One region of the Pseudarthrobacter sp. CC4 genome, then DNA from elsewhere that is predicted to be linked to it. Evidence: riboswitches for the same ligand, from Rfam matches in the RefSeq annotation. Region 1 holds a riboswitch; each other region holds the start of a gene.
The links. A riboswitch is a leader RNA that binds a small molecule or an ion and turns the genes downstream of it on or off. The one in region 1 is predicted to bind cyclic di-AMP.
Positions count from the first base shown of each region.

Region 1 (5,534 bases):
CGGCCACTGCGTGGCATCGGTGATCGAAGAGCTGCGGGAAGTGGAGGGCGTCGGGTCCGTGGACGTTGCCTTGAACAAGGACGGCGTCTCGGTGGCCACCGTCACGTCCGCCACGGAGCTGGATCCGGAGCGGATCGATGCGGCGATTGCTGAAGCCGGCTACTCCGTGGTGGCCGGAGGTTAGGGGTGGACACGGAAACCCTGGCACCTGGCACACGGATTATAGAACTCGACATCCAGGGCATGACCTGCGCTTCCTGTGTGGCCCGGGTGGAGCGGAAACTGGGCAAGTTTGAGGGCGTGGACGCCAGTGTGAACCTTCCGCTGGAATCGGCCCGGGTTATCGTCCCGGAGGGCATTTCTGACCAGCAGATCCTCGATACGGTCGCTGCCACCGGCTATTCGGCCTCGCTCAAGGCGGACCGGGCAGGGACGGAAAAATCACATCGGTACGCGGCCACCGCTCAGCCAGCCGACGCGGGCGGTGATGACCAGGCTGCCGCAGCGAAAGCTGTTGCCGGGACCCTGCGGCCCCGCCTCCTGGTGGCAGCCATTTTCACCCTGCCCGTAGTGGTGATCTCCATGGTTCCTGCCGCGCAGTTCCCGCACTGGGGTTGGGTTGTTTTCGCCCTCAGTGCCCCGGTGGTCAGCTGGGCCGCGTGGCCCTTCCACCGGGCGGCGGGCATCAACGCCCGGCACCTGGCCTCCACCATGGACACCCTGGTGTCCATCGGAGTCAGTGCCGCGTTCCTGTTCTCGGCGTGGCAACTCTTTGCCGATCCTATCCTGACGCGGCACCCCGGCATGGACATGAGCGCTCATGCGCTGTACTTCGAAGTCGCAGCGGTGGTGACAACCTTCCTGCTGCTGGGCCGGTATCTTGAAGCCAACGCCAAACAACGGGCAGGAAATGCCCTTCGCGCGCTGCTGAACCTCGGAGCCAAGGAAGCCATAGTGGTCCGGGACGGAGTAGAGTTCCAGGTCCCGGTCGATCTGCTCGTCCCCGGTGATGTCTTTCTCGTCCGCCCGGGAGACAAGATCCCCACCGACGGGTATGTCGTGGAGGGCCAGAGCGCGGTTGATGTCTCCTTGATCACGGGCGAATCGCTGCCGGTCGAAGTCGGCGTCGATGACACGGTCATTGGGGCGACGATCAACGCGAACGGCCGGCTGCTGGTCAAGGCCACCCGCGTGGGCAGTGAGACCACTCTCGCCCAGATGGGCAAACTTGTCAGCCAGGCCCAAAGTGGTAAGGCGGCAATCGCCCGGTTGGCGGACCGGATCAGCGCTGTCTTTGTCCCGGTGGTCCTGGGCATCTCCGCAGTGACCTTCGCAGGATGGATCTTCAGCACCGGTGATCTGCAGGCGGCCTTCACTGCCGCGGTGGCCGTGCTGGTGATTGCGTGCCCGTGCGCACTGGGTCTTGCAACGCCGACGGCGCTGCTGACCGGAACGGGGCGCGGGGCTCAACTGGGCATCCTGATCAAGGGACCGCAGGTGCTGGAAGACACCAGGACCGTGGACATCATCGTGCTGGATAAGACCGGAACGGTCACGAGCGGCAAGCTCTCGGTTTCAACTGTCCAGAGCCTGGGCGGGGTCCGCGAGGACGAGCTGCTCGCCCTGGCCGGGGCGGTGGAGGCGGCCAGCGAACATCCCGTAGCGCGCGCCATCGCCCGGGCCGCAAGGACAAACGGGCCGCTGCCTGCGGTGACGGGCTTTGACAGCGCGCCGGGCGGAGGCGTGCGCGGCACGGTAAACGGCCGTGCCGTGGTCGTGGGGCGGATCGGGTGGCTGCGGGACAACCACATCGACGGACCCATTGGTGGCGAGCAGATGCTGAAGGCGCTGGAGGATTCGGGTGCGACGGTGATCTGGGTGGGCGTCGACGGGAAAGCCGCCGGTTTGATCAGCCTCACCGACACGGTCAGGCCCGGCTCTGCCGCGGCAGTCGGCCGGTTGAAGGAGCTGGGGCTTCGTCCCATTCTTCTGACCGGTGACAACGCTTCGGCGGCATTGGCCGTGGCCGCCCAGGTCGGCATCCCGGCCGAGGATGTGCTCGCCGGGGTCCTGCCCGACGGAAAAGTTGAGGCCGTGCGCCGGTTGCAGGAGTCCGGCGCGACAGTGGCGATGGCAGGGGATGGCGTCAACGATGCCGCGGCCCTGGCCCAGGCTGACCTGGGCATCGCCATGGGCAGCGGCACGGATGTTGCCATCGCCGCGGCTGATCTGACGGTCATGGGAAGCGACCTGGGGCAGGTCGCGGAGGCCATTGAGCTGTCCCGCCGCACGCTGGCCACGATCAAGACCAACCTGTTCTGGGCGTTCTTCTACAACGCGGTGGGCATTCCGGTCGCCGCGCTGGGACTGCTGAACCCGATGATCGCCGGTGCCGCGATGGCGGCCAGCTCGGTCCTGGTGGTCAGCAACTCACTGCGGCTGCGCCGCTTCGGGCGGCCGCACAAGGTGTAGTCCCCTCCTGCGGCGTCGGATGCTGAAGGCCGGTGATGCACTGCCCCCAAGGCAGTGCATCACCGGCCTTCAGTGGCTATTTACCGGCGCGGACGAAAGTGACGGCACCCTTGGAGGTCATCCAGGTCAGCGGGTGGACGGCGGTTTCGTTCTTGCCGTTCAGGCCCGAGCTGAGGACCTGGCCGTTGCCGACGTAGATTCCGACGTGGCCGGGCTGCATGACCATGTCACCGGGCTGGGGATCGCTGACTACAGTCCCGTAGTTCATGAACTGCATGGGGCCGAGGTCTCCGACCGGGATACCCGCGGCGTTAAGGGCGTTTTCCACCAGCCGTGTGCAGTCCTGGATCATACCGATCTGGGCGTAGGCGGAAGAAACCATGATGGCGTTGATGCCACCAGCGGCCGGCGCGGCAACGGGAGCGGCAGCGGCAGGTGTGACGGTAATCTGAGCCTTCGCTGGTGCAGCCGCTGCGGTCAAGGCAGGTGCCGGGGACGCCTTGGGTACCTGGGGGGCGACTGGCTTGGGCGCCTCCACAACCGGAGCCGGGGTGGTCTCCACCACAGGACGCTCGTAGGAGATCTGGACCGTGGCGTCCGCGCTGAGCGGCACCTGAGCCTGGCTGGCGACTTCGAGCGTCGAGGCCGGCTCCGCGTCACGCTGGGCCGGGACCTCTGCTGCCTGGGCAGCTATGCCGCTGGTCAGGACAAGACCGGACGCGGCCGCGATAACCGCTGCCTGACGGCCCGCAACACCGGCGTTGTCGGCTACGGATTTGGACAGGACCGCTAGGGCGCTGGTCTGGACAGGGACCGCGCGGCGGCGGCCATGAGCTTTGCGAATGGGCATGAAAAAGGCCTCTCCCACTGCCTGCGAGGTTAGCTGTCGGATTCGGATGGGAGACACCCGGCCGCGCCGGCACGAAACGCGCCAGGCATGGCTTCACCCCAAGACCTGCCTGAAGCAGGCCAATGTTGGTTTCCCCGTCTCTGCCGGACGAAAGTTGCGAACGGATCCCGGGCAGCGGCAGAGTTAGGCAATCTGCTCGGGAGTGCCGCATTCGGAGAAACCGGCACGGCTTAGACCGTACTTCACAGCAGCACCGTTTGTCACATTTGAATAACGGGAGACATGGGGACACGGGCACACCCGCTTGCTCCCGATACCCCCATGGGGTATACTTTGACTGTTGTCAGTGAAGTGGTATGTCCCGGCCGGTGCCCTAGCGCCGACTCTCACAGCCGTTCAACCCCAGCGCCTTTAGTCCTTCGTCAAGGAACGGAAACTGACATGTGTGGAACTGAAAACCGTACCCAACTGCCGCTTGCATCCTCCCCGACAGGGTGCGGCTGCTGCTCGACCGAAGCCTCGTCTGCCCCCACCGCCTCTGCCGGCACCAGTTCCGTTGAATTCGCTGTGGACGGTCTAATCTGCGGGCATTGCGTGCAGACGGTTGAGAAGCTAGTCTCTGCTCTTGAGGGTGTGGAATCTGCCTTCGTTGACCTCGTCCCGGGCGGCCGTTCCCGCCTGCTGGTCGGAGGCGCACCTGACGCGGCAGCCGTGCAGGAGGCAGTCACCTCCGCCGGCTACACCCTGGCCGGCAACTGACATCTGTACTTTCGCTGAGTTTCCTCCCGGGCCGTTGTGCTTCCCGGAACGGGGATCAAGGCAGGGCGTGCCCGCTGGCACGCGGGCCGACCGGACTTTGCCGCTGAAACAAACGTCGACGACCACACCGATCACCAACGGCCCGTTAGGAACAGCGAAACCGAATAGCGCCCGGGCGCGTTGAACCACAAGGAAGTGACCGGCAGGAACACCTTGCCGGTACCCTTATGACGAAAGAGCCTGCACGGAAAGGAGGAAGAGTTGTGACTGCAGCACCCCATCGTCGCGTCACCGACTTCCTCCTGCAGGCAGGATTCCTGACTGTGGCCCTGGCCATCATTGCCGGCATTTTCGGCATGCACGTCATGACCGGCGCCCACCACATGCCCCCCGGCCCAAGCACGACAGCGGCAGGCACCGGGGCCGGGGCCGCCATGCAGCTGCAGACCATGCCAGCCAGCCATTCCCGTGCAGCGGGGACGCCAACAGGCGGGGTCGCCGGTGACCCGGCGGTCACTGGTTCCTCATCTTCCTGCGCCCCGGCCGGGTCCTGCCCGGAAATGTCCGCCGGTGACGCTGCCTGCGTCCTGGCACCGGGAAACACCACTCTCTCAGCCCCGGTGCCGGGAACAGCCCCTTACGCGCTGCCCGACTTCGGTGCCGCCGCAACAGCCAGCAGCACCTTTTCCTACGCACCGGGCAGCCCCTCCCCCGGTGACCTCTGTATCAGCCGGACGTAAACACTCCCCTGCGCCATGCCCTTGCACGCGCAGCCGTCCAGTCATCGGCGTGCATACAACAGGCCAAGCCCCGCACGGGTTTGCCAGTGCATGCCATCACACCAGCGCCCAGACGCCGCTGATACTTTTGAGGACCTGATTTTCATGACAAAGACACTGACGATCTCGGCTGCCGCCATCGCTGCTGCCATCGCCCTTGCCGGCTGCTCCGCGGGCTCCGGAACCGGCAGTTCCGGGACCGGCAGCATGCCCGGTATGAACCATGGCAGCTCCGGGATGTCATCCACCTCCGCGCCGGCAACCTCAGCAGCAGCTGCGGCTGAGTTCAATGATGCCGACACGATGTTCGCGCAGATGATGATCCCGCACCACACCCAAGCCGTAGCCATGAGCGACATGATGCTCAAAAAGGAGGGCATCCCTGCCTCCGTGACCGACCTGGCCGCCAAGGTCAAGGCAGCCCAGGGACCGGAAATCGAGAAGATGACCGGCTGGCTGCAAAGCTGGGGCCAGCCCACCGAAACGCCCACCGACATGCCTTCCGCGCACAGCATGGAGGGGATGATGGGCGAGGAGGACATGGCCAAGCTCGAAGCCGCCCAAGGCACCGAGGCGGCCAAGCTGTTCCTGACCCAAATGATCGCCCACCATGAAGGCGCCGTCATGATGGCCAAGACCGAAACCACCGACGGCAAGAACGCTGACGCGGTCCA
Region 1 covers NZ_JARCCZ010000023.1:37,025-42,558, forward strand. Annotated here, with positions in the region: gene PV768_RS16035 (heavy-metal-associated domain-containing protein) at 1-184, shown strand, start outside; gene PV768_RS16040 (heavy metal translocating P-type ATPase) at 244-2,472, shown strand; gene PV768_RS16045 (NlpC/P60 family protein) at 2,549-3,322, opposite strand; cyclic di-AMP (ydaO/yuaA leader) riboswitch at 3,327-3,522, opposite strand; gene PV768_RS16050 (heavy-metal-associated domain-containing protein) at 3,764-4,081, shown strand; gene PV768_RS16055 (hypothetical protein) at 4,345-4,821, shown strand; gene PV768_RS16060 (DUF305 domain-containing protein) at 4,966-5,534, shown strand, end outside.

Region 2 (5,534 bases), on a different contig from region 1:
TGGCCGCGGACGGTGCGCACGGTGTTGGCGAGGCGGCCCAGCTTGGAGCGCAGCCGGCGGATGTGGACGTCGATGGTGCGCTCGTTGGGGACCTCTTCGGCGTTGCGCCAGAGGCCTTCCAGGAGCTCATCGCGGCCCACGGTGCGGGTTCCGTTCTCCACAAGGTAGTTCAGGAGCTCGAACTCCTTGAACGTCAGGTTGAGGGACTCGCCGTCCAGGTGGACTTCGCGGCGGGCGAGGTCGATCAGGACACCGGACGGGCGCGGCTCCTGGGCCTGCGCGGGACGCGCGGCGTCAGTGCGCGGGCGGGTGTTGACGGTGGGGTCACCGAACGTGGAACGGACGACGTCGAGCGCGGAACCGGGAGTGCCTGCGGGGGCCACGGCGACGGCTGCGTAGCTTTCGGCCCCGGACACCAGGGACTGGGCGTAGGCGCGGATTTCCTGGGCCAGCTTGGCGATGGAGGTCCCGGCGGCCGCCGCGGTTTCCTCGTCGATGCCCATGTAGAGCACGAATCCGCGGGCGACGTTGTCATTGGCGACAGGCCGGACAGCAGCCGGACCGGCGACTACGGGAGTGGGGGCCGTCATCGGTGCCGCGTCGGCAGGCTGGACGGCACGGAGCTGCCCGTAGGAATTGGGGTTATAGCCCTGGGGCGCGTAGCCCTGGGCGGGAAAGTTGCTTCCGGAAGCAGAGGGAGCAAGGGCAGGGCGGGGGCCGAAGCCGGGGCGGAGGCCGGTCTGCTGGCCCGCCTTGGCGGCGTTACGGACAGAGATGTGGACGTATCCGGATGCAACTGACATAAGTGCTTACCTCAATGTGAATGGCCGTCATCACGGCCCGAATGCTGGGTTTCCCCGCAATGCGAACTGGGGAGGGGCGCCCGACGCTGGGCTGGGGGCGAATGCCTAAGAACTTCGGAGGGTGGGAAGGTCAGGCGTGCATTCGAAACAGCGCATGTCGGCAGCAGCGGATGTGCTGGGCCAATATTCTGCGTATGCAGGTGCTGTTGAGTTCTTGTTCACATTGGAAGTGTGCAGCGTAACAATGCCAACTTGCAAGTAACAATGGACGCGATCGTCCGCATAATGAGACGAACTGGGCTAATGTGCTGCAAATCACGATTCTGGCGGAGCCATAAAAATAACGCTTGTTATCCCTTGGAGGCGTCCGATTCCGCCCCTAGGCAGAATTTTGTTCGACAGCATGGTGCTTCCCGTCGAAAATATTCAAGACTGGGACTGATAGGGAAATCCCACTCACCGCCTTGCTGGCGTGTCCAGCCGCCCGCGTTTTCGGACAAGAAATTTTCCCGGAAAACTGCCGCGCGACGGCAATCCCGCAGCAGCGGCCACGCAGGAGCGGCCGCATTTCCGGCATCCAGCTCGCTAGGCTGGGATTCACAGCTTGGTCACAGGAACGCCATAGCCGGGCTTAAACCAATAATCGGAAAGTTGTCCCATGGCCACGTCGCACTCCATGACAAACAACCTCCCCAAACTCACCCATCCGGACGGCTCCCCCATCAGGGCCCTCGTCGTGGATGACGAACCCAGCCTCTCTGAACTCATGAGCATGGGGCTGCGCATGGCGGGCTGGTCCGTGGCAGTAGCTGCCGACGGCCCGGAAGCGGTGAAGCTGGCCAAGGACTTCCGCCCCGACGTCCTGATCCTCGACGTCATGATTCCAGGGTTCGACGGCGTCGAGGTCCTGAACAGGATCCGCGCTTTCGCACCCGAGGTTCCCGCGCTTTTCCTGACCGCCAAAGACGCGGTCCAGGACAGGATCGTGGGCCTCGCTGCCGGCGGCGACGACTATGTGACCAAACCCTTCAGCATGGAGGAAGTCCTGCTGCGGCTGCACCGGCTGGTCCAGCGCTCCGGAGTTGCCGCCATGGACACTGCGGAACTGGTAGTGGGAGACCTTGTGCTCAACGTCGACACCCGGGAGGTGACCCGCGCGGGCGAGGAGCTCCAGCTGACGGCCACCCAGTTCGAGCTGCTGCGTTACCTCATGGAGAACCCAAAGCGCGTCATCAGCAAGGCCCAGATCCTGGACCGGGTGTGGAACTACGACTTCGGCGGGCAGGCAAACATCGTGGAACTCTACATCTCCTACCTGCGCAAGAAAGTGGACGCCGTGCACCCGCCCATGATCCACACCGTGCGGGGCGCCGGGTACGTCATCAAGCCGGCGGAGTAGGCGCGCCATGACCTCCGTGCACACCGCGGAGCCGCAGCCCCGGAGCTGGCTCAAACCCGCCACCTGGCACTTGCGCACACGCCTTATCCTGCTGGCCATGGCGCTGTTGATCGCCATCTGCGGTGCGGTGGGCGTAGCCAGCTACGCCTCGATGGACTCCTTCCTCACCCGCCAGCTGGACGAGCAGCTGAGCCAGGCCGCAACCCGCTCCAACGATCCCGGCCGGCTTCCCTCCGGCGGCTTCAACGGCAGGGACCCCCTGGATTCCCGCGGACAAAGCGTGGGAACACTGAACGCCCGCATCCTCAACGGCCAGGTCAACAGCGCCGGCTTCCTGGCCCCGGACACTACGCGCTCTGCGCTGTCCTCCGAGGACAAGCAGGTCCTGCTCGCACTGGCCACCGATGCCCGGCCCGTTGACCGCACGCTCTCAAACGGCGACTACCGGCTGATTGCGGTCAAGACCAGTTTCGGCGACGTCCTGGTCACAGGGCTCCCCCTGGCCGCCAAGGAGAGCACGCTGACGTCCCTGGTGTGGACCTTCGTGTTCGTCTCGCTGGGCGGGTTGCTCCTGATCGGGCTGGTGGGCACGGTCCTGATCCGCCGCACCATGAAGCCCCTTGAACAGCTCTCCGAGGTGGCCACCCGGGTTTCGCAGCTGCCCCTGGACGCCGGCGAGGTGGCACTTGCCGTTCGCGTCCCGCCGTCGAACTCCAACCCTGGAACTGAGGTGGGCAGCGTGGGGCACGCGCTGAACCTCATGCTGGACAACGTTGCGAATGCGCTGCAGGCGCGGCAGAAGAGCGAGACCAAGGTCCGGCAGTTCGTGGCTGACGCCTCCCATGAGCTGCGCACGCCGCTGACCGCCATCCGCGGCTACACCGAACTGATGAGAATGACGGAAAACTTCACTCCGGACGGGGAGAAGTCGCTGGCACGGGTGCAAAGCCAGTCGGAACGGATGACCGCTTTGGTGGAGGATCTCCTGCTGCTCGCGCGGCTCGACGAGGGTCAGCCGCTGAAGCTTGCCGAGGTGGACCTGACCCAGCTGGTGGTGGAAGGCGTCAGCGATGAGAAGGTCATGGCGCCAGGGCACACCTGGCGGCTGGAGCTCCCCGACGAACCGGTGGTGGTGAACGGGGATCCGTCCCAGCTGCGGCAGGTGCTGATGAACCTGCTCTCCAACGCCCGCAAGCACACCCCTCCGGGAACCACGGTGGTAACGGGGGTGGAGAAAACGCCGGAGGGCGCCGCAGTGGTGACCGTAACGGACGACGGCGGCGGCATTCCGCCGGAGTTCGTGGACCGGGTCTTCGCCCGGTTTGCCCGCGCAGACGCGGCACGTGCGGGGACCAGCGCGCCCGGCGCGTCCGCCGCTGAAGGAACCAGCGGTTTGGGGTTGTCCATCGTCGAGTCCATTGTTGAGGCCCACGGCGGACGGGTAACGGTGACGTCGCAACCCGGCCGCACGCAGTTCGCCCTGCAGCTACCCCTCATGCCGGGAATGGCACAAGGCGGCGCGCCGTCATCGTGACCTCCGTTACCAAAATGTGACTTATGCGCCGAACTCCTGTACCGTCGAATGGGTGCGGTCCCCGTTCGGGCCGCATATCCCGGGTTGACGCCAAGCTCTGCCACTTCCCGGATTCCTCTTGAACAACGGCAGAGGCGGGGGACCCACCGTCCCGGGCACTGACTGCCCTTGGGGTTAAGCCTGCACGTGTTTCTTCCGTGCGGCCGGATGCCCTCATCCGAACCCGACAGCTAACTCCGCAGGTGTGAGAGGCGATCTATTATGTCCAAGTTCCTTGTAAAACCACGCCCGAATTCAGGCACGGATGCACGCTCCACGCGTGCAGCAGGCAAATTCCCCTCCGTCGGCCGGCGCGCCGGACTGCTGGCAGCATCCTGCGCCCTCCTTGTTGGAGTTGGCGCTGCGGGCCAGGCCACCGACACGGGTGCCCGCGTGGCAGCCACCGGGGCGCAGGCTTCGGAGTCCCATTCCAAGCTGAGCATGGAGCAGAGCGAAATCCGGGCCAACCCTGCGCCTGAGCCCGCAGCCGAGCAGATCAACGTTGTCCCGCAGGCAGCCGAACCTGCTCCCGTTGCCGAGCCCGCACCGGCTCCTGCGCCGGAACCCGCTCCGGCCCCGGCACCCGAGCCCGCACCCGTCGTCGCAGTTAATGATCCCGCAGGCGCCCAGGCGTACGCCGCAGGCCAGCTGGCTTCCTATGGCTGGGCTCCGGACCAGATGCAGTGCCTGCAGACCCTCTGGACCAAGGAATCGGACTGGACCACCACGGCCACCAACCCGAGCAGCGGCGCCTACGGCATCGTCCAGTCCCTGCCGGCTGAGAAGATGGCCAGCGCCGGAGCCGACTACCTCACCAACTACCGCACGCAGATTAACTGGGGCCTGAACTACATCCAGGAGCGCTACCAGTCGCCGTGTGGTGCACTGAACTTCCACTTGTCGAACAACTGGTACTAGGCGGGATGCAGTAACCTACTTCTGCTGCTCCCCCGCGTCCCGGCCGGGGATGAACTGGACGGCCCACCGGTTCCCGTCCGGATCCGCGAAGTACACAAAATGGCCCCAGTCCTGCACGTCCACTTCGCTCACGTCCACCCCGTTGCCCTTCAGGTGCTCGTAGGCAGCCTGGATGTCGCTGACCACGAGCTGGAGGTTCGAGCCGGTACCCGGAGGCGCGTCCGTGAGCCCTTCCCCGATGCAGATGGAGCAGGCCGAGCCGGGAGGAGTCAGCTGGACAAAGCGGATGGAGTCCGTGGGCCGCTGATCGAAATCGGCATTGAACCCCACCTTGTTGACGTAGAAATCCTTGGCCCGGTCCACGTCGGACACAGGGACAAACACCAGTTCCAGTTTCCAGTCCATCCGCACAGGCTAGCCCTGCGGCCGGGAACAGGAAAGGCCTGGCTTTAGCCTGCGATGCCGTACAGCCGGTCGCCTGCGTCGCCGAGGCCGGGAACGATGTAGGACTTCTCGTTGAGCCTTTCGTCGATGGAGGCCAGCACGATGGTGACGTTGGCGCCGGAGAGTTCTTCCTCCAGCTTCGCCAGTCCTTCCGGAGCAGCAAGCAGGCAGATGCAGGTGACATCAGAGGCGCCGCGCTTGAACAGGAACTTGATGGCTTCGCGCAGCGTCCCGCCGGTGGCCAGCATGGGGTCCAGGACGAAGATCTGCCGGTCGGTAAGGTCCTCAGGCAGGCGCTCGGCGTACGTGATGATGTCCAGGGTTTCCTCGTCACGGGCCATGCCGAGGAAGCCCACTTCAGCTGTGGGGACGAGCTTGGTCATGCCCTCGAGCATTC
Region 2 covers NZ_JARCCZ010000026.1:73,189-78,722, forward strand. Annotated here, with positions in the region: gene PV768_RS17545 (winged helix-turn-helix domain-containing protein) at 1-803, opposite strand, end outside; gene PV768_RS17550 (response regulator transcription factor) at 1,462-2,202, shown strand; gene PV768_RS17555 (ATP-binding protein) at 2,210-3,736, shown strand; cyclic di-AMP (ydaO/yuaA leader) riboswitch at 3,832-3,992, shown strand; gene PV768_RS17560 (hypothetical protein) at 3,998-4,693, shown strand; gene PV768_RS17565 (glyoxalase superfamily protein) at 4,709-5,098, opposite strand; gene upp (uracil phosphoribosyltransferase) at 5,143-5,534, opposite strand, start outside.
Region 2: another riboswitch for cyclic di-AMP. It lies ahead of PV768_RS17560 (hypothetical protein); the one in region 1 lies ahead of PV768_RS16045 (NlpC/P60 family protein).

Region 3 (5,534 bases), on a different contig from region 1:
GCTCCGGCGGGGGTGATTCGGAGGCCATGAGCCCATAACTGCCGGTCTTAACCGGGTACTCCAGCTGACGCGCATAGGAGGCCAGGTCAATGCTGGCCAGTTGCCCTTCGGGGGCACTCCGGTCCACGTTGGCCTCTGATGGTTTGATCCGCACCACTGCTGCGACAGTTCCGGGGGGCGGTGCAGGAACCGTATCAGGGTAGCCTGGCCGATTGTTCCCGATGGGAACCCAGCCCCGGTTGACGATGATCGTTTCACCGGAAACCAGCCGGAACGGGACCAGAACCTCGTACCCGGCGGCCGAGTAGTTGGGCCGGTTCCGGACGATCCGCTGGTCGTTGGCCAGGTACTGGCCCCTGACAGATACCGTGGTCCACTTGGCGTCCGGGTCCGGGTCGTCAAAGTAGCGGCTGGCTTCTTCGTAGGGCACGGGCGGCTTGTCATAGTTCTGCTGGACGCGGCGGATTTCGGTGACCGCCTGGTTCCGCCGGTCCATCTGCCAGTTACCCAGCCCCATGCAGGCCGCTGCAAACAGAACGGCCATGCCCAGGATACCCAGCCACCGCCAGGACAGCAGGAATCCGTAGGCCCGGGGCGTCCGGTCCTTGTTCGGCAGCAAGGTCAGCCCTGCACGCCGCCGGAACAAACGGCCCCGGGCTCAGGTGCCTGCGGGCCTTGCCGGTATTTCTTAATAAACGGTGCCAGGCGTTCGTCGCTGCCGCTGTCCACGGCAAGCTGTTTTCCCCAGGCTGTTGCCACAACCGGGGAGGCTTGTTCGGCTACCGGGCTGAGCAGGAGGTAGTCCTGCTTGCCGGCCAAAGCGGTCAGTTCGGCGAGCTCGTCCGGGGCAAGGTCGGGGCGGTAGGTGAGCCACACCGCCCCGTGTTCGAGGGAATGCACTGCCCGGGTCTGTTCAACGGGGTCCGTGTAGATCCCGCAGTTGGTCCAGACCGGCGCATGGTCCCCGCCGGTGGCCGGAGTCTGTGGATAACTGACTGCCTGGCTGGTGTGGTTCCTGGATTGGTCCGGATAGTCCTGCTCACCCTCGATCGGCCGTGCGGCCGCGGCATTAAGCTGTTCGCGCTGCTGCACCTCCCCCACGAGGACAAAGGTCACCGCGGCAATGATTGCGAGGACGACGGCCGCGCCGGTGCCGTAGATCAGCCAGGCCCGCCGTCTGTCAGCGGCCCGCTGTTTGGCCTGCACTGCTGCCAGGAGCGCTTTGCGGTCCTCACCGGCTTTTGGTTTTCCGGTCATCGGCGGTCTCACTCTCTTTTTGGGGCGATCAGAGTCGGCTTCGGAGTTCTTCAAGGGCCGTGATTTCAGCTGTCTGTGCTTCGAGGATACGGGCAGCGAAGTCCCGGACCTTCGAGGTTTCCGCCAGCCGGGTCCCGGCGGTGGCCATGGCGACACCTCCTTGATGATGGCGGATCATCAAATCAACGAACAGACGGTCGGCCTCCGCACCTGAAGCTTCCCGCAGCGCCTGCATCTGTTCCGGGGTCGCCATGCCTTCCATGGCACCTTCAGGGCCGGACGCCTGGGCGGTATGCGCGGCTCCGGTTCCTTCATGTGCGCCGCCGGGCGTCATCCAGGCCATCGGCGGCGCTGTCCCGGCCGGGGACAGTCCCCAGTCCTGCAGCCAAGCGAACATCTGCCCGTTCTGATGCTGCTGCGCGGTGGCAATATCGTAGGCGACCGCCCGGACCTCGGGGTGGTCGGACTTGTCCCGAATCACCAGGGCCATCTCCACCGCCTGGGCATGATGGGTCTGCATATCCCGGGCAAATCCGGCATCCGGGCCGGAGTCCGGGACGAGTGCGGGCGCCGCGGAAAGCCGGCCCAAAGCGAAGAAGCCCAGCCCCGTGAGGGCCACTACTATGACGAAAACAGCCCAAAGCCGCTTCCGGTGCATTGGTGACGTTGCCGGCGCCTGGTCGCCCGGTTCCATGAGGGTCACGGCCGGAGCCAGCCCTGGGGATCCACCGTCACGCCGTCGCGGACGATTTCGAAGTGCAGGTGGCATCCGGTGGAGTTTCCGGTTGTTCCGGCCCCGCCGAGCCGCTGGCCCTTGGCCACCACGGAACCGACGGAGACCTCTATTGAGGACAGATGGTTGTACGTGCTTTTCATCCCATTGCCATGATCGACAACGATGCGGTTTCCGCCGCCGTTCTGGGACCATCCAGCTTCCACGACGGTCCCCGAGCCGGCCGTGAACACTGCCGTCTGGCACGAAGCCACCAGATCCAGCCCGGTATGCAATTCACCGGACGCGCCCGTGATCGGGCTCGTCCGGAACCCGAACGGAGAGGAAATGGACATGCTGGCCAGCGGAGCGCCCAGGGTGGTATCCACGGGCACAACCGTTGGCGGTGCCGTCGCTGCAGCGGAAGGAACTGCGGAGGGGGTCCCTGCGGTGGATCCTGTTGCGGCAGGCGCGGGCGTCTCAGGCCGTTCGGCCGGACGGGTCCCGACGTCAGTGCGCTGATAAGTGATGACCGCCTGTTCCTGCGCTGTTATGGCCGGGGCTGCCTCCACAGCGGCCGGCTCGGCGGCGGGAACGGTGCCGGCGGCAATAAGCCCGGCATGCGCGGCGGGTATGCCGGCTGCAAGCATCACGACGGCGGCAAAAGCGGAGGCCCCGGGAAGCCAGACAGGGCGCGGGGACGGGGCCACGGGACGGACGGCGCGGCGCGCAGTTCTGGCAGCACCGGCGCGGCGCCGGGAGCGGTCACTGGGCAGAGCGCGGCGGCGGCCATGGAGGGAGGAGGGCACAGCGGAATCCTTTCGGGTCGCCTGCGAAGTTAGCTGTCGGGTTCGGGCCAAGGAGAAAGCCCGGACGCCCGTGGAGCCGGCCCTCGTGGCCCGGCACAGTGTGCGTCTTCACCCCAAGGCAGCAAGCTGCCGTTTGTGGGTCCTCCGCCCCCGCCGTTCATGTTCGGATCTGACACCGCCGGCGGGGCTGAGCGTGCGGCGTCGAGGGCTCAATACAGGAAAGCCTGAACTAACGTTACCTAAGAAAGCCTGAATATCACAATCTGATAACAGCAGCAAGGAAGGCGCAGTTCTACGCTTCGTAAAATTCATCTGCAGATATCTTCATATGACCAGGCCCGCGGGTCAAGTTGACCGGGCCCTTTATCGGCGACGGGGTTCAGGTCTGTCTGCCAGCTGCTGCAGGTAGCTGTTGTAGGCGTCCAGCTCCGGGGTTCCTCCGGTGAGCTCGGCCCGCTCAATTCTGGCGTTGGATCTGGCTTCCTCACGCTGCCAGCGGACCAGGATGAACATCAGCAGAAGCACTCCGGGTAATTCCCCGTAGGACCAGGCCAATCCGCCGGCTACGCCCTGGTCCGTCAGGGGGTTGATGTTCCAGCTCGCAGGCGGCGTGGCAAAGAATTTAACCATGGGAGTGGTGGCCATCATGATGACCACCCCGAAGAACGCGTGCAACGGCATCTCTGCGAAGATATCGATCATCCGTCCGAAGTGGGTTTGGCGGCTCGGCAGCGGGTCAGCGGAAATCAACGGCACGGTGAAGAGGATCCCGGAGATCAGGAACAGCAGTTCCAGGCCGACGTGGCCGTACCAGTTTGGCAGCAGCAGGTCCGCCAGACCGGAGAAGTACACGCCGTAAAAGCTGAGCAGGAACAGCGGGACCATGAAGGCCGGGTGAATAGCAACGCGTCCCCATCGGGAACGCAGGCCCCATAGCGCGGCCCGGAGGGCGCGGCGGCCCAGCCTGCCGTGGGGTGTTGCCCGCAGCAGCAGTGTTCCTGGTGATCCGATGACCAGCAGCGGCGGAACGGCCATCATCAGGGTCAGTTGCTGGAACATAAAGATGGAGAACATCCGCAGTCCGTACCCTTCGATGCCGGCTCCCATGACCACGATGATGGCCAGGCAGCCGACCAGGAAGGAACACGTCCGCACCACGGACCAGCCCCGGCCCTGCCGCCACAGCCGGATCGCCCCTGCCAGGTAAAGCGCCGCGGCCAGCAGCGTCAGGGCAGGGATCAGCGGTACCGGCTGCAGGTTCGGCGCCAGGTATTCAGGAAGCGAGGGCGGCAGCGACGGAAGCCAGACCGGACCGGTGATCTCAGGCTCAGACATGGCAGCACCGGCTGTCGCACTGTGCGGGCAGGCCCGCCCCTGTCAGGGTGCCTGGCCGCCTTCGACCATGCGCAACCGGTCCTTGCCTGTATGTCCAACGTGCGTCAAGCCGAGATCGAGGAGCATGCGGACGTGCGAATCCGCCAGAGAGTAGTAGGCCATCCTGCCCGAGCGGCGCACCTGAACAACCCGCGGCCCGCGCAGCAGGCGAAGGGCGTGGGAGACGCCGGACTCGCTCAGCCCGGTAGTTGCTGCCAGGTCGCAGACGCACATTTCTCCTTCGAGAAGGGCGATCAGGATCCTGACCCGGCCAGGGTCCGAGAGCAGCCCGAAGATCACCGCCAAGTCGGTTACGTCCGAATCTCCTGGCATCCTGGATCTGACCGCGCCGACTTTTTCTGCGTCGACGAGCCGGACCGAACACTCCGGCCCGGCGGGGACCCGGGGTGGAATCTGCATCATCCATCTAGGCTACCTTTACGCGCTAAAGCTTCGAGTTCCCCCGGTTACGTGCGGCAAGTGCAGGAGGCCCGCGGCGCCGGGGGAGTGCACGCCCTGACACGCACGTTTAACGTGTGAACAACTCTACAGATAATCTGGTGTCGCGCGCTGTGCTTCGTTTCGCGCTCCATCCCCACCCTTCCGTAGGGGCCAGGACCAGGTTAGGACGTATTGTGGCGCTCAAAGTCTCCACTTCACAGGAGAGGCCCGCTGTCTCACCCCGGCCGGTCTGGCTGGCAGCCGCCTGCGCAATCGCCCTGGTGGTGGTTCTGGCCGCGACCGCCTACGGCAGGGGAACTCTTCCGGCCGAGACCCGGGACCCCGGGGCGCTGGTCCAGTGGGGATACGGCCTGGCACAGACGGTGCACAACCTCGCGGCGGCGGCAACGATCGGCGGACTCGTCTTGGCCGCTTTCATTATCCCGCCCACCCTGAGAAGCTCAGGCCGGGCGTCAAGGACACGCCATGACGAGCAGGGCCCGACAACAGGCGCTGAGCACCCCGCCTTTACCCGGATCATGGTCCTGGTTTCGGCCACCAGTGTCATATGGACCCTCTCCGCCCTGGCGGTCCTGGTCCTGGGCTTCGCCGACATAGCCGGCGTCCCGGTCTCCGGCAGCCCCGAATTTTCCGCGGGCCTTGTCGCCTATATGACACAACTGCCCAGTGGAAGCGCCTGGCTGTCGGTCGTCATCATCGCAGCGGTGGTGTCAACCGCGGTGTTCGGTGCCCGTTCTCCCGGCCCCCTGGCCGCGGCCGCGCTGCTGGCGATCGCAGGACTGGTGCCCGTCATCCTTATCGGCCATGCCTCCAGCGGCACCGACCACGAACAGGCCACCAATTCCCTGGGCCTTCACCTGGTCGGGGTGTGCCTCTGGTTCGGCGGACTGATCGCCCTCGCCGCCGCCGGAACAGCCCTG
Region 3 covers NZ_JARCCZ010000007.1:5,862-11,395, reverse strand. Annotated here, with positions in the region: gene PV768_RS06405 (SURF1 family protein) at 1-544, opposite strand, end outside; gene PV768_RS06400 (DUF3105 domain-containing protein) at 622-1,257, opposite strand; gene PV768_RS06395 (DUF305 domain-containing protein) at 1,286-1,951, opposite strand; gene PV768_RS06390 (M23 family metallopeptidase) at 1,957-2,778, opposite strand; cyclic di-AMP (ydaO/yuaA leader) riboswitch at 2,783-2,963, opposite strand; gene PV768_RS06385 (cytochrome c oxidase assembly protein) at 3,142-4,113, opposite strand; gene PV768_RS06380 (ArsR/SmtB family transcription factor) at 4,156-4,575, opposite strand; gene PV768_RS06375 (cytochrome c oxidase assembly protein) at 4,788-5,534, shown strand, end outside.
Region 3: another riboswitch for cyclic di-AMP. It lies ahead of PV768_RS06390 (M23 family metallopeptidase); the one in region 1 lies ahead of PV768_RS16045 (NlpC/P60 family protein).

Region 4 (5,534 bases), on a different contig from region 1:
ACCCCTACAACAAAGCAATGGCCATCCAAAATTACCTGCGGGGTGGCGACTTCACCTACTCCCTGCAGGCACCCGTCGAAGGAAACTACGATGGCACCGGCCTTGAAGTCATTGGACGGTTCCTTGAAGTGAAAGCCGGCTACTGCGTCCACTTCGCCGGAACCATGGCTGTCATGGCACGGCTGGCCGGGATCCCGAGCCGCGTCGCCGTCGGTTACGCCCCAGGGGACCCAACCGGGAACACCGTTATGGTCGGCGGGGAAGAGCTGCCCGAATTCGCCGTTGATTCCAAGGACGCCCATGCCTGGCCAGAGCTGTACTTCCGCGGTGCCGGCTGGGTTAGATTCGAACCGACTCCTTCCCGCGGAGTCGTCCCCGGCTATGCGCAGCAACCGGCAACTCCTCAAGGGCTCGCGGTAGAGGACGACTTCAGATCCGAAGGCTTGCCCGTGCCGGACATCGGGATATCCCCGACTCCTGCCCCAGGACCTCCAGGCATCGGCACGCCGGGCACGTCCGCCCCTTCCGGTATGGATCGCAGCGTTTTCACGGGCGCGGTTTTGGCCCTGCTACTTCTGGCCTCCGCACCATTTCTGGTCCGCATCGTCAGATCCGGTGGACGAAAGCGCCGATTTCTCAGGTCAAGTCCGGGACAAGCAGCCAGCATCGCCTGGGCCGAGACGACCGAAAGCGCCGTTGATCATGGTTACCGTCCGAGCCCCGCAGAAACACCGCGGAATTTCACCAGCCGGCTGATGTATCAAGCCCGGTTCAACGGCCCGGCCATCGAATCACTGACCAGGCTCCGTCACGCCTACGAACTCCAGATCTACTCCGCTGCTGCAAACGCGAAACCCGGCCCCGGGCCCGGGGCTCCAACATGGGCCGACGTCCAGAAAGTTAAAAGGGCCTTACGAGATTCCAATACTCTTCCCGCACGTCTGGAAGCCAGGCTCCTGCCGAGATCGCTCCAGGAGGCCCAGTTGCACACCGACAAGAAGCAGCCGCGGCAGGCCGTACCCAAACTGTGACCGAGCGGCCGGTCTGGTCCTTGCGAACAGGCCGGTAGTTTAAAAACGGCGTTCAGAGGCCCATGCTGCTCAAGAAATACTGAAGGCCGGTGATTCGCCGCCCCCAAGGCACCGAATCGCCGGCCTTCAGAAATTTATTAGCCTGCCCGTACGAAGGTGACAGCACCCTTTGACGTCATCCACGTCAGCGGGTGAACAGCGGTTTCGTTCTTGCCGTTCAGGCCGGAGCTGAGAACCTGGCCGTTGCCGACGTAGATGCCTACGTGGCCGGGCTGCATGACCATGTCACCGGGCTGCGGATCGGAGACTACAGTGCCGTAGTTCATGAACTGCATCGGACCAAGGTCTCCGACAGGGATGCCGGCAGCATTAAGAGCGTTCTCGACCAGTCGTGTGCAGTCCTGGATCATGCCGATCTGGGCGTAGGCCGAGGAGACCATGGTGGCGTTGACTCCGCCTGCCGGGGCGGCTGCCGGCGCGGCAGCAGGGGCGGGGGTGACGGTGACTTGGGCCTTGGCCGGCGCCGCGGCGTTCGCGACGGCAGTCGCGGCGGGCACGGCCGCCTTGGGTGCCTGAACGGCGACAGGCGTTGGCGCTTCGATGACAGGAGCGGGCGTCGTCTTTACGACGGGGCGCTCGTAGGAAATCTGGACTGTCGAATCTGCGCTGAGCGGCGCCTGGACCTGGCTGGCAACCTCCAGGGTCGAGGCCGGCTCTGCCTCGCGCTGGGTCGGGGCATCTGCTGCCTGGGCTGCAACGCCACTGGTAAGAACGAGTCCGGAAGCTGCTGCAATGACGGCCGCCTGGCGGCCCACACCGCCGGCGTTGTCGGTGACGGACTTGGTCAGGACTGCAAGGGCGCTGGTGTGGACGGGGACCGCGCGGTGGCGGCCGTGAGCACGGCGAATGGACATGAAAGGGCCTCTCCCACTGCCTGCGGGGTTAGCTGTCGGATTCGGATGGGAGACACCCGGCCGCAGTTCCAGCACAAGGCAGGAGTCGCGGCTTCACCCCAAGGCCTGCCCGAAGCAGGCCACAATTGGTTTCCCCGTCTCTGCCGGACGAATGATGCGAACGGGTCCCGAGGCAGCGGCAGAGTTAGGCAATCTGCTCAGGAGTGCCGCATTCTGAGACCGGCACGCGTCTGACCCTACTCGAAAACCCACGACGTTGTCACATTTGCATAACGCAGAGCCGCAGATCCTCTTATTGGATGCATAAAGGACGGCACTAAGGACCGGGGATGAACAATTGCGCTGCCGCCTCCATGTACTGCCCTGTGCCCGTATTCCTGTCCGGTCGGCCACGTAGTCATCTCGGGAGTCTGAAACATGCTCTTAGAAAACAGAAGACGAAGACGAATTGCATTTTCCGTCGGGCACTTGCGAGGAGGCTCTTGTTTAAGGGCTGCCTCTGGAACAGACCCCGCTGGTGGGCCTCACCGCGTAGTAAGGCAGGGCCGGCCCAACCGGATTAAGGCTGAGTTGTCCTGAACTTACTCGATGTCCTGGAACACGAGCCGTATCCTTTCTGAATGGATCCAATTCCATTGCTTCGAGAAACCCATGCTGCGGCTGTGGTACCTCTAGGGCCAGCCCTACAAACACCGCCGCCCCTGAAGCCGACATACGCCCCCGCCGCTGAACAGGAAAGCACCGCCGATGACACAAGCTCCGGCCGCCGTCACGCCCGCCGACTCTGAACGGAAGATACGCAGGATCATTTGGGTCGTCCTGGGAGCAGCCGTGGCAACCGGGATGATCTGGTACGCGGTGTTTAACGCCACGAAGTCAGCACCTGCCACAGCCGAGAATGTTATCTACCTGCTTGGTGACGGCATGGGCCGAACCCAAGTCACGGCGGGCAGGGAGCGTTTCTACGGGGCCGAGGGCAGGCTGGTGATGGAAACCCTCCCTGTTCACGGCTCCGTCAGCACCTACGCTGTGCAGAAAAAGTCCGGCCAGCCGGGCCAGGCCGACTTTAATCCGGAACTGGTTACCGATTCCGCCGCCGCAGCCACGGCCTGGGCCTCCGGGATTAAAACCTATAACGCTGCCCTCGGGGTGGACGCCAAGGGGGCCTTGGTGCCGACGATCATGGAGTTGGCCAAGCAGGCCGGCTACCGCACCGGCAATGTCTCCACCGCCGAAGTTACCGACGCGTCGCCGGCCGGGCAGATGAGCCACGTCCTGTCCCGTGGCTGCCAGGGACCCGACTACTCCGCCGACGCGTGCCAGGACACCGAGATCACCGGCAAACCGTTGCCTGCCAGTGATGTGCGGGTGACCCCCGTCGCAGACCAGATTGCGCGCAACGGCACCACGGACGTCATTCTCGGTGGCGGCCTGGGCCGCTTCGATGCCTCGGATGAAACCGCGCTGAAGGAGCAGGGCTACGCAATCCTGGGTTCAGTCTCCAACCAAATCCCTGCCACCCGGACAGCCCTGAACGCGGTCGCACAGGAGAAGGTCTTTGGCTTGTTCAACACGGGAAACCTGACCGTCGAAAAAGCCAAGCAGGACAACCCCGAAGATCCCGAGGCGAAGGAGCCATCCCTGTCGGAGATGACAAAGAAAGCCATCGAGCTTCTTGACCGGAAAACCAGCGGCAAGGGTTTTTACCTGCAGGTTGAAGGTGCCTTGATCGACAAACGCTCCCACGACAACGACGCGGCCCAGACCCTGGAGGAAGTCGAAGCTTTCGACGACGCCGTCGCCGCAGCCCTGGACTTCGCCAAGAAGGACGGCAATACCCTGGTCATCGTCACCGCAGACCACGAAACCGGGGGTTTCAACATCATCGAAAAGGGCACCTTCACCAATGCCGAAGCAGCCGGACCCCCCGTCAACGTCGACTCCGGCAACCCCGCCAATAACTCCACCCCCACCCGGTCCGACGGAAACTCCAAGGACACGGACCGCTCAACCGGGATCACCAACGGAACCGGCGCAACGGACCCGAAAAACTTCGGCCCCGCCACCTTCCGGACCCCGAGCGACCCGCCCCACGTCAAGGACGGCTCCAAGGAAGCCAGTCTCTGGCTGACCTACGCCTCGGGCAACCACGCCGGCGCCGACGTGCCCGTGTACGCCTACGGCCCAGGCTCCGAGCAACTGCACGGCAGCGTGGACAACACCGACCTGTTCGACATCGTAGGTAACGCCCTGGGCGTCCTGCGCTGACCCTGGCGAAAAATCAGAACTGCAAAACTGCCACGGCCCGGGTCAAACTCGACGGGACTCCCGGCGGCCTGCAAACCGATCGGCCAAGTGATGCAGGCACACCACCCGGGGGACCCCGTTAAGGTCCGGAACAAACTGCGGCAACCGGTCGGTGCCAGGGCAGCTGAGCCCGGCAGCCTACTGCGCGCGCTTGTTCTTCACCCTTCGCCACTGGCTGGGTGCCGGCTGTGTACCTCTCGAAATGCGGGTGCGGAAACCCGCATAACTTCCCCGTGAATCTTCCCTAGCAGATTTTGGGCATGGGACGCTGGGGAATCGCTTGTGAATCAACGACTGACACTTGGCCCCAGCCAGTTTGTCAAGGAGGCAAGATGCCAGCCATCCCTCGGTGGTACACCCCAGCAGCTGTACGGTTCAGAACCGATTCCCAGACCTGGGGAATCGCCCCGCGCCAGGCGCTGCTGGTGGCCCTGCTTCCCTTTATCCTCGCCGTTGTCGCCGCGGCTACTGTTCCCTTCAAGGAGCTCTATCTCTGGCTGGTTGACGAGGATTCCCTGATCGAATGGCTCCAGGTTCTCTGCCTGCTGGGCGCATGCATCTTCTTGCCCCTGATCACCCTCCGCCTGCTCCGGGCCGGGCGTCTGGGCATCGCACTGCTCTATGGTGTGGTCACTCTCGGCGTCTGGTTTCTCACGGGCGAGGAGATCTCCTGGGGCCAGCGCATCTTTGGCTGGGACACCCCCGAAGACCTGGATGCGGTCAACCGTCAGGGGGAGACCAACCTGCACAACCTCCGGGGAGTGCAGGAGCTGGTCCCCTCCGCCATGCTCCTTGCCAGCCTGTACGGTGCATGTGCCCCGCTGGTGTGGGCAGCGGTCGGCTCACGGCGGGACGTTGCGCCCAAACACCTGCTCGTTCCACCGCTCTTTCTCGTGCCGGCCTTCCTGTTGGCCGCGGGCTATCGCCTGTTCCGCCTACTAATCTGGCCGGAACCGACTTTCGTTATCTCAGAATATGGCGAGGTGATGGAACTATGCCTGTACCTGGGGCTTGCGGTGTTCTGTTGGCTCAACCTGCGCCTCCTGCGGCAGCTGGAGGCGGCCCCGGGTGTGCAGGATCTATCTCGTCCCTTGCCCCGCAGGCCCTGACTGTCAGGCATGTGCAGTCCCATTGGCCAGCAGCATCCTGCGTAGCAGGGCCTCCCTCAGGGGCACTTGACCGGCCGGAAACCCAGCCAGACGGCACCACAAAGCGGCTATCGCTGGGGCGAACCCCGCGCCCCCGCTTCCCTTAGACACGCCTGGCCGGGGTCATCGGCCGT
Region 4 covers NZ_JARCCZ010000055.1:1,415-6,948, forward strand. Annotated here, with positions in the region: gene PV768_RS21590 (transglutaminase TgpA family protein) at 1-1,031, shown strand, start outside; gene PV768_RS21595 (NlpC/P60 family protein) at 1,169-1,945, opposite strand; cyclic di-AMP (ydaO/yuaA leader) riboswitch at 1,949-2,146, opposite strand; gene PV768_RS21600 (alkaline phosphatase) at 2,693-4,213, shown strand; gene PV768_RS21605 (hypothetical protein) at 4,585-5,361, shown strand.
Region 4: another riboswitch for cyclic di-AMP. It lies ahead of PV768_RS21595 (NlpC/P60 family protein); the one in region 1 lies ahead of PV768_RS16045 (NlpC/P60 family protein).